2 regions of the Xanthomonas sp. NCPPB 901 genome follow, and region 2 is predicted to be linked to the other one. Evidence: riboswitches for the same ligand, from Rfam matches in the RefSeq annotation. Region 2 holds a riboswitch; the other holds the start of a gene.
What was found. Region 2 has a riboswitch for cobalamin ahead of AC1PME_RS19970 (ribonucleoside-diphosphate reductase subunit alpha). Riboswitches for the same ligand answer to the same signal wherever they lie in the genome.

Region 1 (7,645 bases), 400 kb from region 2:
TCGCCAGGGTTTTTCCGGCGTCGTCGTCGCTTCGGGATTGGGCGGAGGCGACAGGGGCGAGCAGGACGCCCGCAAGGCTCATGGCGAGCAGGTGGGGAACGCGCGGCTGCACACGGACATCCGTAGGTGGGGCGCCACAGTGAGCCATCGCCACCGGCTTAACGAAAATTACATAACGGCATACGAATATGTCTTCGCGTGACATGCATCGACATCGCACGGCATGACACGGTGAGCGCGGCGATGGCCTGGCCGGCCTGGCCTTACAATGCCGCGCATGGATATCTTCAAAGTCTTCACCCTCGAAGCCGCGCACCGCCTGCCCAACGTGCCGCCCGGGCACAAGTGCGCGCGGTTGCACGGGCACTCGTTCCGCATCGAACTGCACGTCAGCGGCGAACCCGGCGCCGAGAGCGGCTGGGTGATGGATTTCGGCGACATCAAGGCGGCGTTCCGTCCGCTCTACGACCAGCTCGACCACCATTACCTCAACGACATCGCCGGGCTGGAGAACCCCACCAGCGAGCGCCTGGCGGTGTGGATCTGGGAACGGCTCAAGCCGGCGCTGCCGCTGCTGAGCGAGGTGGTGGTGCACGAGACCTGCACTTCCGGCTGCCGTTACCGCGGGCCGGTTTGAAGGCGGGGAATGGGGAGTGGGGAATGGGGAATCGCAAAGGCGGCGCTGAGGTGGCTGCGGGATTCCCAATGGACGGCATGTCGGAGGATCGACGCGCGTCGTAGCGCTTGGCGGGGGCGTTGCGCGACCCGGCGCCGGCGCTGGCGATGTGCCAAGCCGTTGATCTGAAAAGCAGTTTGAACGAATCCTGAGCGGCTTCAGAAAATTTTGTTGCATCGCAGCAGAATGGGCGTATGTTGCACTGCAACAGCAATCAGCATTCCCATGGAGTTGCGTGATGTCCGCTCAGTTCAACGACCAGTTCAGCAGCTATACGCAGCAGTTCGCCGCCACCGCGGCGCGCGCCAACCGCCTGGCCCTGGAAAGCGCCGAGAGCGTGTTCGGCGTGCAGTTGAAGACCTTCGAGAAGAACGTGTCGGCCACCACCGGCTTCTTCGGCGAACTGACCGAGGCGCGCGACCTGGGCACCGTGCAGGCGCTGTGGCCGAAGGGCCTGCAGATCGCCCGCGACAACTTCGAGCGGCTGGCCTCGGCCAACCAGGAAGTGTTCGGCCTGGGCCTGAAGACCTCCGAAGCCATCGGCCAGCTCGCCAAGCACCAGTTCGAGGCGGCGACCGAACAGGCCGCGCCGAAGGCCAAGCCTTCCGCCAAGTAACACCGTATTCGACGTCGCTGCGGTACGCCGCCCGACGCACGCTCGGTCTGCATGGGTCCCTCCCCCCGTGCAACCCCAGGCCCGGTAGATCCCTCCCTCTACCGGGCCTTTTTTATGGGCGGGATTCGGGAGTTGGGATTGGGGAGTTGTCGATTGCGCGCGTTGCTGGCTTTCCTTGTGGGAGAGGCTTCAGCCCCGATGCTTCGCCAGAGACCGGTAGATCTCCTGCTTCTATCGGGCTTACCCATGCGCCTATTCCGAGAGCTGAACTGTGCACTCGGGAGTAGCCCATCTTGCAGTGCCGGGACATCTTACTTTTGTGGGAGGGGCTTCAGCCCCGACGCCTCAGCAAAGACGCGTCGGGACTGAAGTCCCTCCCACAAACGGCGGCAGCGCGGCGCGCGCTCGGCAGCGGCTCAGTCGGGCGACATTCCCGCCCACGGCTGCAACTGCGCCGCCAACTGCTCGGCCTGCGGTTGCGGCCGGTACGGCAGGCGGCCCCAGCACGGCATCGGCAGGCGCGCCCGCAGCATCGCCATGTTGTCGTCGATGCGCTCCATCGCCGGATCGATCTCGTTGCCGATCCAGCCGATGCACTGCAGGCCGTCGGCGGCGATCGCCGCGGCGCTGAGCCGGGCGTGGTTGAGGCAGCCCAGGCGCAGGCCGACCACCAACAGCACCGGCAGCCCCAGCGCGCGCGCCAGATCGGCCTGGTCCAGCGTCGCCGACAGCGGTGCGGCCCAGCCGCCCACGCCTTCCACCACCACCACGTCGGCCTGCGCGCGCAGGCGCGCGAACGCGGCGGCGATCGGCGCCAGCTCCAGCTCCACGCCGGCGTCGGCGGCGGCCAGTTCCGGCGCCAGCGGCAACGGCAGTGCGTAGGGATTGAGATCGGCGTAGGCCGGACGCGGCAGGCTCGCCTCCTGCAGCGCCAGCGCATCCTCGTTGCGCCAGCCGCCGGCGTCGCGGGCGCAGCCGCTGGCCACCGGCTTCATGCCCACCGCACGCTGGCCGCGCGCGCGCAAGGCGTGCAGCAGCGCGGTGCTGGCGATGGTCTTGCCGATGCCGGTATCGGTGCCGGTGACGTAGAAGGCGGACACAGCCATGCGAAACCCTGTCGGTTGGCCGGCGGGACGCGCGGCGGCGCGCAGGATAGCCGGGCACGCCGCGCGCGTCAGCCGCCGCGGTGCCGGCGGACCCGGCGCGCTGCTAGACTCGCGGGATGTTCGCCTCGTCCTCGCTCACCGGCAGCAAGCCGGAACAGTACGCCCAGTTGCTCGCCCAGGCCCGCGCCCTGGTCGCCGGGGAACCCGACCGCATCGCCAATGCCGCCAACCTGGCGGCGCTGGTCTACCACGCGCTGCCGCGGCTGAACTGGGTCGGGTTCTATCTCTACGACGGCAAGGAGCTGGTGGTCGGGCCGTTCCAGGGCCTGCCCGCCTGCGTGCGCATTCCGCTGCACAAGGGCGTGTGCGGTGCGGCCGCCAGCAGCGGCCAGACCCAGCGCATCGACGACGTGGAGGCATTCCCCGGGCACATCGCCTGCGATGCGGCCTCGCGCTCGGAACTGGTGGTGCCGCTGCTGCGCGACAGTGCGCTGGTCGGCGTGTTCGACCTGGACAGCCCCGACCTGGCCCGCTTCGACGCCGACGACCAGCAAGGCCTGGAAGCGATCGCCCAGGTCTTCGTCGACAGCCTGCGATGAGTACCGCCAAGCTGCGCAACATCGGCCCCAAGAGCGCGGCCTGGCTGCGCCAGGTCGGCGTGCGCACGCAGCAGGACCTGGAGGCGGCCGGCGCGGTCGGCGCCTTCGTCAAGGTCAAGCGCGCCGGCTTCAAGCCCAGCCTCAACCTGCTGTATTCGCTGGAAGGCGCGCTCAGCGGCTGCCACTGGCAGGAACTGTCCGAGGCGCGGCGCGCGCAGTTGCTGGGCGAGCTGGAGACCGCGACGGCGGCGCTGCCGGCGCAGCGCGGCCTGCCAGTCGCCGGACCGGTGGCGACCACCCATTTCGACCGCGATGACGCACGCGGCGACGACGACGCCGACGGCGCTTATGCGCAGGACACGCCCGACGCGCCGCTGGCCGACCGCCACGGCGACGACGACGGCCACGGGTCCCACGCAGACTAAGCCGCGCGGCCGGCGGCGATCGCGTACAATCGCGCCGCTTCAAGGTGACCCGCCGGCTCCGGTCAGCGGGTTGAAACGGGAAGCCGGTGCGTCTTGCGACAAGGCCGGCGCTGCCCCCGCAACGGTAAGCGATCCGCGCTGACGACCTGCGCCACTGTGCCCCGGCATGGGAAGGCGTCGCAGCCGGGAGGCCCGCCTCCCCGATCGCCAGCCCGGAGACCGGCCTTGCAGTTCACTGGTTGCGATGCGGAGGGCGTCGCGGCGTGCCGCGCCGCGTCCGGCGCCGTCCGCTTGCACCTTCCGTTCGCGACTCCCTTGCCGTCACAGCGCGCAGCCGCGCGCCGGAGTTGCCACCCATGTCGTCCCGCCTGCTTTCGGTCGCGATCGCGTCCGCCCTGTCCCTGCCCGCGCTGGCCCACGCCGCCGATGCCGCCACCGACCTCGACCAGGTCCTGGTCACCGCCACCCGCACCCAGATCTCGGTGGAGGACAGCGTGGTCCCGGCGCAGGTCATCGACCGCGCCGAGATCGAGCGCAGCCAGGCCGATTCGCTGGCGCAGCTGCTGCAGGGCCGCGCCGGCATCGGCATCTCCAACCAGGGCGGGCTGGGCAAGCTGACCACGCTGAGCCTGCGCGGCAGCGAATCGGACCACGTGCTGGTGCTGGTGGACGGCGTGCGCATCGGCTCGGCCAGCGCCGGCCTGGCCGCGTTCCAGGACCTGCCGCTGAGCCAGATCGAGCGCATCGAGATCGTGCGCGGCCCGCGCTCGAGCCTGTATGGCTCGGACGCGATCGGCGGCGTCATCCAGATCTTCACCCGCCGCGGCGGCCAGGGCTTCCAGCAGAACCTGAGCCTGGGCGGCGGCAGCCACGGCCTGCGCGAGGCCGGCGCCGGCTTCAGCAACCGCGGCGAGCGCGGCTGGCTGGCCGTGCAGGGCGGCTACCAGAAGACCGACGGCATCAATGCCTGCAACGGCTCGGCCACGCTGTTCGCCGGCTGCTTCGTCGACCAGCCCGACCGCGACGGCTACCGCAACGTCTCGCTGAGCGCGCGCGGCGGCTACGCGCTGACCGATACGCTGCGCATCGAAGGCCAGGCGCTGAACATCGACAGCCGCAACGAATACGACGGCGACCCGCAATTCGCCGGCAACGAGGCCGACAACACCCAGCAGGTGTTCGGCGGCAAGCTCGACTGGACGCCCTCCGATCGCCTGCACCTGGCCGCGCAGCTCGGCCGCAACGTCGACGACGCCGACAGCTACTACCGCGCCCCCGGCGCGCGCACCCGCAGCTTCGTCAGCACCTTCGACAGCCGCCGCGACACCGCCTCGCTGCAGGGCGACATCACCCTGGCCGAAGGCCACCTGCTCAGCGTCGGCAGCGACTGGCAGCGCGAGCACGTCGCCAGCAGCACCGCCTTCGACGTCGACAGCCGCGACAACACCGGCGTGTTCGCCGAGTACCAGGGCCGCTTCGGCGCGCAGCAGGTGCAGGCCAGCGTGCGCAGCGACGACAACGAGCAGTTCGGCGAGCACACCACCGGCAGCCTCGGCTGGGGCCTGGCGCTGGACCACGGCCTCAAGCTCACCGCCAGCGTCGGCACCGGCTTCAAGGCGCCGACCTTCAACGACCTGTACTACCCGTTCGCCGGCAACCCGGCGTTGAAGCCGGAGCGCTCCAAGAGCGGCAACCTCGGCATTGCGCAGTATGCCGACAGCTGGAACTGGACCTTCAACGCCTACGAGACCCGGGTCAAGGACCTGATCTCCTACGACGCGGTCAGCTTCCTGCCGGTCAACGTCGACGAGGCGCGGATCCGCGGCGCCGAGCTGACCGGCTATGCGTTGCTGGCCGGCTGGGAACTGTCGGCGCAGCTGAGCCACACCGACCCGCGCAACCGCAGCGACGGCGACAACCGCGACAACTGGCTGGCACGCCGCGCGCAGAACACCGCGCGCCTGGACGTGGACCGCGGCATCGGCCCGGTCAAGCTCGGCGTCACCGTCTTCGGCAGCGGCCACCGCTTCGACGATGCGGCCAACCGCGTGCGCCTGGCCGGCTACGGCACCGTCGACCTGCGCGCGGAATACGCGTTCACCCCGGACTGGACGCTGCAGGCCAAGGCCAGCAACGTGTTCGACCGCGACTACCAGACGGTGAACTGGTACAACCAGCCGGGCCGCGAGTACGCGCTGACCCTGCGCTACGCGCCGGCGGTGCGCTGACCGCACGCAGCGCGCCGCAGGAACAACCGCAGCCGCGAACGGGCATCGCCAGGAACGCTCCGTTCGCGGCTGAAGCCGCTCCTGCAGGAGCGGTGACGCGGCTGCTTGCGGGCGTGCGCAGCGTGCCCATGGCATGCTGCGCACCCACCGGCAGTGCCGGCCGATGCAAAGGATTGCCAGCATGCGTGTCGTCTATCGCCCTGCCGTTCCCGCCGATGCGGCCGCCTGTATCGACCTGCGCGCACGCACCCGCGAGAACGCATTCTCCGCCGAGCAGTTGGCCGCGCTCGAGATCGATGCGGGCAGTTGGCAGGCGTGGATCGCCGATGGCAGCGTGCCCGGGCACGTGGCCGAGGTCGCCGGGCGCATGGTCGGCTACTGCTTCGGCAACCGCCACAACGGCGAAATCATGGTGCTGGCGCTATTGCCCGAATGGGAGAACCACGGCATCGGCAAGGCGCTGTTGGCGCGGATGGTCGAGGATTTCCGCCGCTGGGGCTTCGCACGCCTGTTTCTGGGCTGCGCGGCCGACCCGGCGCTGCGCTCGCATGGGTTCTATCGCCACCTCGGCTGGCGCCCGACCGGCGCGATCGACGCCCTGGGCGATGAGGTGCTGGAGTATCGGCTGCCGCGCTGAGCGGTTCGCGCCGCCATCGGCGACGCCGCCCTCGTCGCGGTCAGTGCGCAGCGGCGGTGGCGCGCGCCTCCTCCAGCAGCCAGTCGACGAATCGCTGGAGCGGCGCATCGCTCAGTTGCACCGGCTCCGGCAGCACCAGGCAGAAGGTCTTGGCGATCGAGGTGGCCGCGGGCCACGGACACAGCAAGCGGCCGTCGGCCAGTTCGGCTTCCACATACAGGCGCGGCACCAGCGCGACCCCCAGGCCGGCCAGTGCGGCTTCGATCGCCATGGCATGCAGGTCGTAGCGTGCGCCGTGCGCGGGGTGGCTCAGGGCGATCCCGGACTCCTGCGCATAGCGTTGCCAGGCATCCGGATTCTGCCGGCGCTGCAGCCGCGGCAGCGCATCCAGCGCGCTGGTCGGGTCCTTCCCGTGCAACAGCCGCGGATGGCACACCGGCACCAGCACTTCGTGCAGCAGGCGCTGCACGCGCATCCCCGCCCAGGCCGGGTGCTCGAAATGCAGGGCGGCATCGAAGCCGCTGCCAACGAGCACGAACGGCTCCATCCGTTCGGCCAGATGCACGGTGATCTGCGGATGCCGCGCCTGGAACCGGCCCAGCCGCGGAATCAGCCAGCGCATGGCGAAAGTCGGCAGCGCGGCGATGTCGAGACTCGCGCCGTCGCGCGGCCGCCCCATCAGATCGCGGCTGTCGCGCTCCAGCCGGTCCAGGGTCTCGCGGACCTGCGCCGCATAGCGCCGGCCGTTCGGCAGCAGCCGCACGCGATTGCCGATGCGCTCGAACAGGACCACGCCGAGGAAACTTTCCAGGCGGCCGATCTGGCGGCTGATGGCGCCTTCGGTCAGGACCAGTTCCTCGGCCGCGCGCGCGAAACTGCCATGCCGGGCCGCCGCCTCGAACGCCATGAGCGCGGAATGGCTGGGGATCTTGCGGCGCATATCGGCTCCGGTAGCAGGCGGCGCACTTTACCAGTCCGAGCATGACATGCAGTCACGGAAGGGTGACCAAATATCGATATCAACGCAGAAAACACCGGACTAGGATGAGTCATCCTCAACCATGACACGCCGGCACGCACCGTTCCGGCCCAGGACGATCCGATGCTCTACACCGTGGAATGCAGCTTCGCCGATCCCGCCAGCGAAGCGGAATGGAACGACTTCTACAGCCGGGAAAAACTGCCGGCGCTGATCTCGGTCGAGGGCTTTCGCAGTTCGCAGCGCTTCAAGGCCCTTCGCGACGGCAGTCCGACCTATCTTGCGCTGCACGCCATCGACGGCCCGCACATCCTAAGCGGTGCGGAATACCGGCAGAAGGGCGGCGGCAACTTCGCCCGCTGGCAACGCCACATCGCCG
Region 2 (7,645 bases):
GGGTGCGTACGGGCGATCTCGAACACGCGGTTCTGGTCGGCCAAGCCGGCGATCGAGGCCAGCACGTACGAGTAGCTCTCGTTGTGGATCACTTCCTGCTGGCCGATGATCGCGGCGTTGGCGTGCGCGGCCGGGTCGGTGATGTATTCGGCGACGTTGTAGATGAAGCGCGTCTGCGGCGAATCCAGCGTGGCCAGCAGGCCGATGATCGAGTCGTAGGCGTTCTTCTCGCGCGCCGACAGCTCCCCGTACTGCTTGGCATCGCCCTTCATGTCCACTTCGTCGGGGATCCAGAAGTTGGTCGACAGCTCCTTGTACGCCCGGTAGAAGGACGGGTACGGGATGTCGTTCCAGTTGAGGATGCCGCTGGTGGTGCCGTTGATGATGCCGGTGGACCGGTTGGGGTGCAGCGGTTCGAGGATCTTGATGCGGTCGAGCGCGATGGCCATGGAAGTTGCTTCGTGAAGTCGGGTGAACGGCGCCGGCGGTCGGCGCGGGAATGCGGAACGCGCGCGGCAGGACCGGCCTGCCGCGCGACGCTGGACTCAGGCGCCAGCGATCAGCTCGAGCACCACTCGCACTCGCTGATGTCGATGTCGTTGGAACGCACGTAGTAGGTGGTCTTCAGGCCTTCCTTCCACGCGGTCATGTGCAGGTCCAGCAGGGTGCTGGCGCGGATGCCGCTGGGCACGTAGAAGTTGAAGCTGATCGACTGGTCGACGTGGCGCTGGCGGCGCGCGTTCTGGCGCACGCTGGCGAACTGGTCGACCCGGTAGGCGCCCTTCTCGTAGTACGGGTAGGTGTCCACGGTCAGCCCCGGCGCCACCACCGGGCGACGGAAGTCCTTCTTCTCTTCGTAGTAGAACGCGCTGTAGATCGGGTCGATCGAGGCGGTGGAACCGGCGATCTGCGCGGTGCTCATGTTCGGCGCCACCGCCACCATCCAGGCGTTGCGCACGCCGTGCACGCCGACCTGCGCGGCCAGCTCCTGCCACTCCGCGCTGGTATAGCCGCGCTTGCTGAAGTACTCGCCGTTCTGCCAGTCGCTGCCCTTGAACACCTTGTAGGCGCCCTTCTCCTTGGCCAGCGCCAGGCTCGCCTGGATGGTCAGGTAGTTGATGCGCTCGTACAGCGTGTCGCTGTACTCCTCGGCCGCCGGCGAGTTCCAGTCGATGCCCTTCTGCGCCAGCAGGTGGTGCCAGCCGAAGGTACCCAGGCCGATCGCGCGGTACTTCTGGTTGGTGATGGTGGCCTGCGGCACCGGCAGCTCGTTGAGGTCGATGACGTTGTCGAGCATGCGCACCTGGATGCGGATCAGCCGCTCCAGGATGTCCGGCGACAGCAGGTCCGGCTGCGCGGTGACCGCGCGGCCCAGGTTCACCGAGGACAGGTTGCACACGACGAAGTCGCCGGCCTGCTTGGTGGTGACGATCTGGTCGCCGCTGATCATCTCCTGGATGACCCGCGTCGGGCTCATGTTCTGCAGGATCTCGGTGCACAGGTTGCTGGAATAGACCATGCCCTGGTGCTTGTTCGGGTTCATGCGATTGACTTCGTCGCGATAGAACATGAACGGGTTGCCGGTCTCCAGCTGGCTGACCATGATCCGCTTGAACATGTCGATGGCCTTGACCACCTTGCGGCCGATGCGCTCGTCGGCCACCACTTCCTCGTAGCGGGCGCGGAAGCTGCCTTCGCCGCGCTTCTCGTCGAAGAAGTCCTGCAGGTACCAGCCCTTGACCTCCTTCACTTCGTGCGGGTCGAACAGGTACCACTCGCCGCGGCGCTCCACCGCTTCCATGAAGATGTCCGGCACGCACACCGCGGTGAACACGTCGTGCGCGCGCAGGCGCTGGTCGCCGTTGTTCAGGCGCAGGTCCAGGAACGCCTCGATGTCGCGGTGCCAGATGTCCAGGTACACGGCGATGGCGCCCTTGCGCTGGCCGAGCTGGTCCACCGACACGGCGGTATTGTTGAGCTGCTTGATCCACGGCACCACGCCGCCGCTGGAGTTCTTGACCCCGCGGATCGCCGAGCCGGAGGAGCGCACGTAGCCCAGGTAGGCGCCGACGCCGCCGCCGTGCTTGGACACGCGCGCCACGTCGGTGTTGGAGTCGTAGATGCCTTGCAGGCTGTCGTCGACGGTGTCGATGAAGCAGCTCGACAGCTGCCCGCCGATCTTGCCGGCGTTGGCCAGGGTCGGAGTGGCCACGGTCATGTACAGGTTGGACAGCGCCCAGTAGGCCTCGCCGACCAGCTGCATGCGCCGCTCGCGCGGCTTCTCGTCCTGCATCAGGTACAGGGCGATGGTCAGCCAGCGCTCCTGCGGCAGTTCGTAGACCTTGCGCGAGTTGTCGGTGGCCAGGTAGCGGGTGGCCAGCAGGTACAGGCCGTTGTAGGCGAACAGCTTGTCGCGCTCCGGGTCGATCATGCGGCCGGCTTCGGCCAGTTCGTCCTTGGAGTAGTTCTTGAGGATGTCGATCGAGTACACGCCGCGGTCGGCCAGGCTTTCCTGCAGGCCGACATAGGAGCCGTACTTCTCGCCGGCATCGTAGAAGCGGTTCTTGCTGGCGCGCTTGTACAGGCGGTCCAGGTACAGGCGCGCGGCGAAGTACTCCCACTCCGGCGTGGCGATGTCCACGCGCGACTCGGCCTCGCGGATCAGGTAGTCGACCATGTCGTCGGCCGACAGGCTTTCCTTCTTCTCGATGAAGGCGAAGGCCTTGCGCTCGTAGTCGCTCACGTCCAGCTGCGGGAACTCGGCGTGGATCCGGTCCAGGGTGCGCTGCAGGCGCGAGCGGTCGAAGGCCATGCGGCGGTTGCCGCCGTCCTTGACGATCCAGGTCACGGCGCGCTGGTCGTTGCTCGGCTCGCTGCTGGCCGGCTCCGGCTGGGCGGTGGCGGCAGCGGTCGTGGGGTCGACGACGGCGTCCACGGACGCGGTGGCCGGCAGGCTGTGGGTCTGGCTCATGAAGGTCTCCAAGCGTGGTGCACGCGGCCGCCCGACCCTCGCAGGCAGCGGTCCGACCGGATCGGCGGGTGGCGGCGGTGTCGCGAAGACTGCAAACGGCGCAGGCGGCGGGCCTGCGGGCGGTCGTCGCTGCACCGACCCTCTCCCCCCGGAGATCACACGGTCGGCGCCGCGCGGTGTGCTTCGCGCGGCTGTCGGCAGGTCTTCGGGCTGATGGGCGGCGGCCGCGTGGCCGGTTCCTAGCCCGTCGCTTCCCAAGGCGGGCGCCTCAGTGCGGATGACGGGTTCGTTCCCAATTACCGCTGCGGGGCAGCGCCGGAATTGGCGTTGCCACGCCGCACCGGCTTCCCTTTTGATCCCGCGGCTTGGGGCCGCCGGAACCGACCACCCCAAGATAGTGTGGTCGCTCGACGACGTCAACGCTAAATATGGGTGGAATTACGAAAACCTAAGCCTGGCAACGGTTTGCCGATGGCGGCGGGTTCCGGCCCGCCGCGGAGGGCCCGTTCGCGGCCGTGACGGGCCCGTGAAGCCGGCGGCGGACGCGGGCGTATGTCCTGGAACCGCCCCGCCGCCGCGCCCTCGCCTACGGCCGGCACGGCACCACGGTGCCGCTCGCGTCGGTGCAGGTGCCGGTGTGGACGATGCTGCCGTCCTGCACGCTGGTGCTGCCCTGGTAGCTGCCCTGCGCGCCGTCGACGCTGCTCTGGCGGCTGCCGCTGCGCGTGCCGTCGGCGGCCCGGGTCAGGCTGCCGCTGCTGCTGGCGCTGGCGCCGTCGGCGCGCTGGACGCTGGCACTGCCCTGGCGGCTGATGCTGCCATCGGCATCGCGGTCCGTACTGCCCTGGCGCGTGGCGCTGCCGCCGGCGGCCGTGGTGCGGGTGGCGGCGCTGCCCGCGCTGGCGTTGCCCTGGCCGTCGGCCTGCCACTGCCGGGCGCGCTGCGTGCTGCCGTGGGCGCCGCTGGCGCTGGCCTGCACGGCGGCGTGGCGGGCGCCATCGGCGTCGCCGGCGGTGCGCGTGCGGGTGTGCTCACGCGCCTGGGCGACAGGGACGGCCAGGACGCCGGCGGCCAGCGCCAGCAGCAACGGGGGGATGCGACGGGACAGCGACATGGCGTTCTCCGGTGGCGGCAGCGGCGTGCTGCCGGATGCCACCGTAGCCACGACGCGGGCGCCGCGGGCGCCGCATCGGCCAGCGGATGTTGCCGCAGGCCGCGGCGGAAACATCCGCTTACAGATGCGCCGCGGCCGCCGTTGCCGCAAGGTGGCGGCGCAGCCGATAGTGACGGCCATGCACGATGCCGCGCCCGCTCCCCGCCTGCTGCTGGTCGACGACGACGACCGCCTGCGCGCCCTGCTGTGCCGCTACCTGGAGAGCCAGGGCTTCGCGGTCAAGGCGGCGGCCGACGGCGTGCAACTGCAGCAGGCACTGGCGCGCGGCCACTACGACCTGGTGGTGCTGGACCTGATGCTGCCCGGCGAGACCGGCCTGGAGATCTGCCGGCGCCTGCGCGGCCAGGGCGACACCACCCCGATCGTGATGCTGACCGCCAAGGGCGACGAGATCGACCGCATCGTCGGCCTGGAGATCGGCGCCGACGATTACCTGCCCAAGCCGGTCAACCCGCGCGAGCTGCTGGCGCGGATCCGCGCGGTGCTGCGCCGCACCCGCCCGGGCGGCGCCGGCGCGCCGCAGCCGGAGGGTGGCGAGATCGGCTTCGGCCGCTTCCGCCTGCACTTGGGACGGCGCGAACTGCGCCGCGACGGCGAACCGCTGAAGCTGACCACCGCCGAGTTCGCGGTGCTGTCGGTGCTGCTGCGGCATCCGCAGCAGCCGCTCAGCCGCGACCGCCTGTCCAGCCTGGCCCACGGCCGCGAACACGAGCCGCTGGGCCGCAGCATCGACGTGGTCGTCGCGCGGCTACGCAAGCTGCTGGAGGACGACGTGCGCCTGCCGCGGCTGATCCAGACCGTGTGGGGCGTGGGCTACGTGTACGTGCCGCCGGAGCCGCAGGCATGAGCGGCGCCGCCGCCGGCGCCTGCGGCTGGCCGCGCAGCCTGTTCGGGCAGCTGGCGCTGGTGATCGCGCTGGTGCTGGCCGGCGCCGGCCTGCTGGCGCTGCTGCTCGGCCGCGAACTGGCGCTGCGACCGGCGGCGCAGCAGCAACTGCGCGTGCTGCACGGCTTGGCCAATGTCGCCGAGGCGCTGCAGCGCTCGCCGGACGCCGCGGCGCTGGCGCCGGCGTTGCGCGAGGCCGGGCTGCAGTTGCGCACCGCGCCGCCCACGGCCAATGCCGCCGGCCCGCTGGCCGACGCCGTGCAGCGCCGCGCGGCCGACCAGCTCGGCCCCGGACGCGCGTTGCGGCGCGACGCCGACGGCACCCTGTGGCTGCAGTTGGCCACGCCCACGCCGCTGTGGATCGCATTCTCCAGCCAGCCGCGCGGACACGGCCTGCGCCGATTCTCGGTGGCGCTGCTGGCCGGCTGCACGCTGCTGGTCTGGCTGGCCGCCGCCGTGGTCGCGCGGCGGCTGGTGCGACCGCTGCGGCAACTGGCGCAAGCCGCGCCGCACCTGGTGCGCGGTGAGCAGGCCGCGCCGATCGCCACCGGCGGCCCGCGCGAAGTCGCGGCGCTGGCGCAGGCGCTGACCGAGGCCAGCGCCGACGTGCGCCATGCCGCGGCCGAGCGTGCGCTGCTGCTGGCCGGCATCTCCCACGACCTGCGCACCCCGCTGACCCGGCTGCAATACGCGCTGGCGCTGCTGCCGCAGGTGGAGCCGGACCTGCGCGAAGGCATGGAACGCGACATCGGCGAGATCGACGCGATCCTGGCGCAGTTCATCGCCTACGCCCGCGACGGCCGCGACGAACCGGCCGTGGCGCTGGACCTGGCCGACCTCTGCCGGCAGGCGCTGGGCGCGGCGCAGCCCGGCTGGGAGCAGGTGCTGCCTGCGCAGGCGCCGCTGTACGGGCGGCCGCTGGCGCTGCAGCGCGCGCTCGGCAACCTCATCGGCAATGCCGAACGGCACGGCGCCGCGCCGTTCCAGTTGCGCCTGCACGGCGACGGCGGCGATGGCTGGCGCATCGAGGTGCGCGACCACGGCCCCGGCCTGGACCCGGCGCTGGCCGCGCGCGCGCCGCAGCCGTTCGTGCACGGCGGCCACGGCGGCAGCGGACTGGGCCTGGCGATCGTCGAGCGGGTCGCGCGCCAGCATCGCGGCCAGTTGCTGCTGCAGCCCATCGTTCCGCACGGCCTGTGCGCCAGCCTGCACCTGCGCCCGGCATGACCCCGGCGCGTGCCGGCGCCCGCACGGGCCGGCCGCGCCACGACCGCCTTCGTCGTCCTTCATGGAGTGATCCGCCCATGCGCCTGTCGCGTCCCTCGCCCGCCCGTTGCCTGCTCGCCCTGGCGCTGCTGCTGCCGGGGTTATCCGCCGCCCCCGGCCACGCCCAGGACGGGCGCCTGCGCGCAAGCCTGCTGCAGCGCCTGGCCCAGCGCGAAGGCGCCGACACCGCGCGCGCACCGTTGCCCGCCGGCGCGCAGGTGCTGTGCGACGTCGCCTACGGCCAGGATCCGGCGCAGCGCATGGACGTGTACCTACCGGCCGGCGCGCGCCAGGCCCCGCTGATCGTGATGGTGCACGGCGGCGGCTGGGCCGACGGCGACAAGGACAACCCCGGCGTGGCCGCCAACAAGGTCGCGCACTGGCTGCCGCAGGGCCATGCGCTGGTGTCGGTGAACTACCGCCTGCTGCCGCAGGCCACGCCGCTGCAGCAGGCGCAGGACGTGGCGCGCGCGGTCGCGCGGATCCAGCAGCTGGCGCCGCAGTGGGGCGCCGACCCGGCGCGGCTGGTGTTGATGGGCCACTCGGCCGGCGCGCACCTGGTGTCCCTGCTGGACCTGTCGCCGGACCTGTTGGCGCAGGCCGGGGCGCATCGGCCGCTGGGCACGGTGGCGCTGGACAGCGCGGCGATGGACGTGGAGCAGGTGATGCAGGGCCGGCACCTGCCGTTGTACGACCGCGCCTTCGGCAGCGCACGCAGCGACTGGATCGCCGCCTCGCCGTACCACGTCATGGGCACCAGCGCGCCGCCGCTGCTGGCGGTGTGCTCCAGCCGCCGCGCCGATGCCTGCGCGCAGGCGCGCCGCCTGGTCGCCAAGGCCAACGCACGCGGCATCCGCGTCGAAGTGCTGCCGCAGGATGCCAGCCACGCCGAACTCAACCGCGAGCTGGGCCTGCCCTCGGCCTACACCGCGGCGGTGGACGCGTTCCTGCGCACGCTGCGCTGAGCGCCGTGCGCAGCTTCCGCGGCCGGCAACGCGCTCAGGCCACCAGGCACTGCTGCAGCAGCAACGGCAGCGCCACCGCCGCGCTGTCGCGCCAGTGCAGGTCGGCGCGCGCCGACAGCGCACTGGGTTCGGGATTGATCTCGACCACGCAGGCGCCGCGCTCCTTGGCCTGCAGCGGCAGGCCGGCCGCCGGATGGACCAGGCCGGAACTGCCGATCACAAGCACCAGGTCGGCGTTGTCGGCCGCGGTCTGCGCGCGCGCCCACTCCGCCGCCGGCAACGCCTCGCCGAACCACACCACGCCCGGGCGCACCGTGCCGCCGCAGGCCGCGCACACCGGCGGTGCCAGGCGCTGGCTCGGCGTGTGCACGTCCACCGGCGGCA

Region 1: it holds a riboswitch for cobalamin, as region 2 does, so the genes downstream of both, btuB (TonB-dependent vitamin B12 receptor) here and AC1PME_RS19970 (ribonucleoside-diphosphate reductase subunit alpha) in region 2, are expected to answer to the same signal.

The regions. Positions count from the first base shown of each region.
Region 1 is NZ_CM161511.1:4,277,046-4,284,690, forward strand. Features, by position in the region: gene AC1PME_RS18085 (TonB-dependent receptor plug domain-containing protein) at 1-82, opposite strand, end outside; gene queD (6-carboxytetrahydropterin synthase QueD) at 278-637, shown strand; gene AC1PME_RS18095 (phasin family protein) at 915-1,292, shown strand; gene bioD (dethiobiotin synthase) at 1,709-2,398, opposite strand; gene AC1PME_RS18105 (GAF domain-containing protein) at 2,515-2,997, shown strand; gene AC1PME_RS18110 (TfoX/Sxy family protein) at 2,994-3,422, shown strand; cobalamin riboswitch at 3,448-3,664, shown strand; gene btuB (TonB-dependent vitamin B12 receptor) at 3,779-5,650, shown strand; gene AC1PME_RS18120 (N-acetyltransferase family protein) at 5,832-6,287, shown strand; gene AC1PME_RS18125 (LysR substrate-binding domain-containing protein) at 6,328-7,227, opposite strand; gene AC1PME_RS18130 (hypothetical protein) at 7,390-7,645, shown strand, end outside.
Region 2 is NZ_CM161511.1:4,680,446-4,688,090, forward strand. Features, by position in the region: gene AC1PME_RS19965 (ribonucleotide-diphosphate reductase subunit beta) at 1-449, opposite strand, end outside; gene AC1PME_RS19970 (ribonucleoside-diphosphate reductase subunit alpha) at 560-2,971, opposite strand; cobalamin riboswitch at 3,151-3,371, opposite strand; gene AC1PME_RS19975 (hypothetical protein) at 3,558-4,085, opposite strand; gene ompR (osmolarity response regulator transcription factor OmpR) at 4,264-4,992, shown strand; gene AC1PME_RS19985 (ATP-binding protein) at 4,989-6,257, shown strand; gene AC1PME_RS19990 (alpha/beta hydrolase) at 6,335-7,261, shown strand; gene AC1PME_RS19995 (SIR2 family NAD-dependent protein deacylase) at 7,296-7,645, opposite strand, start outside.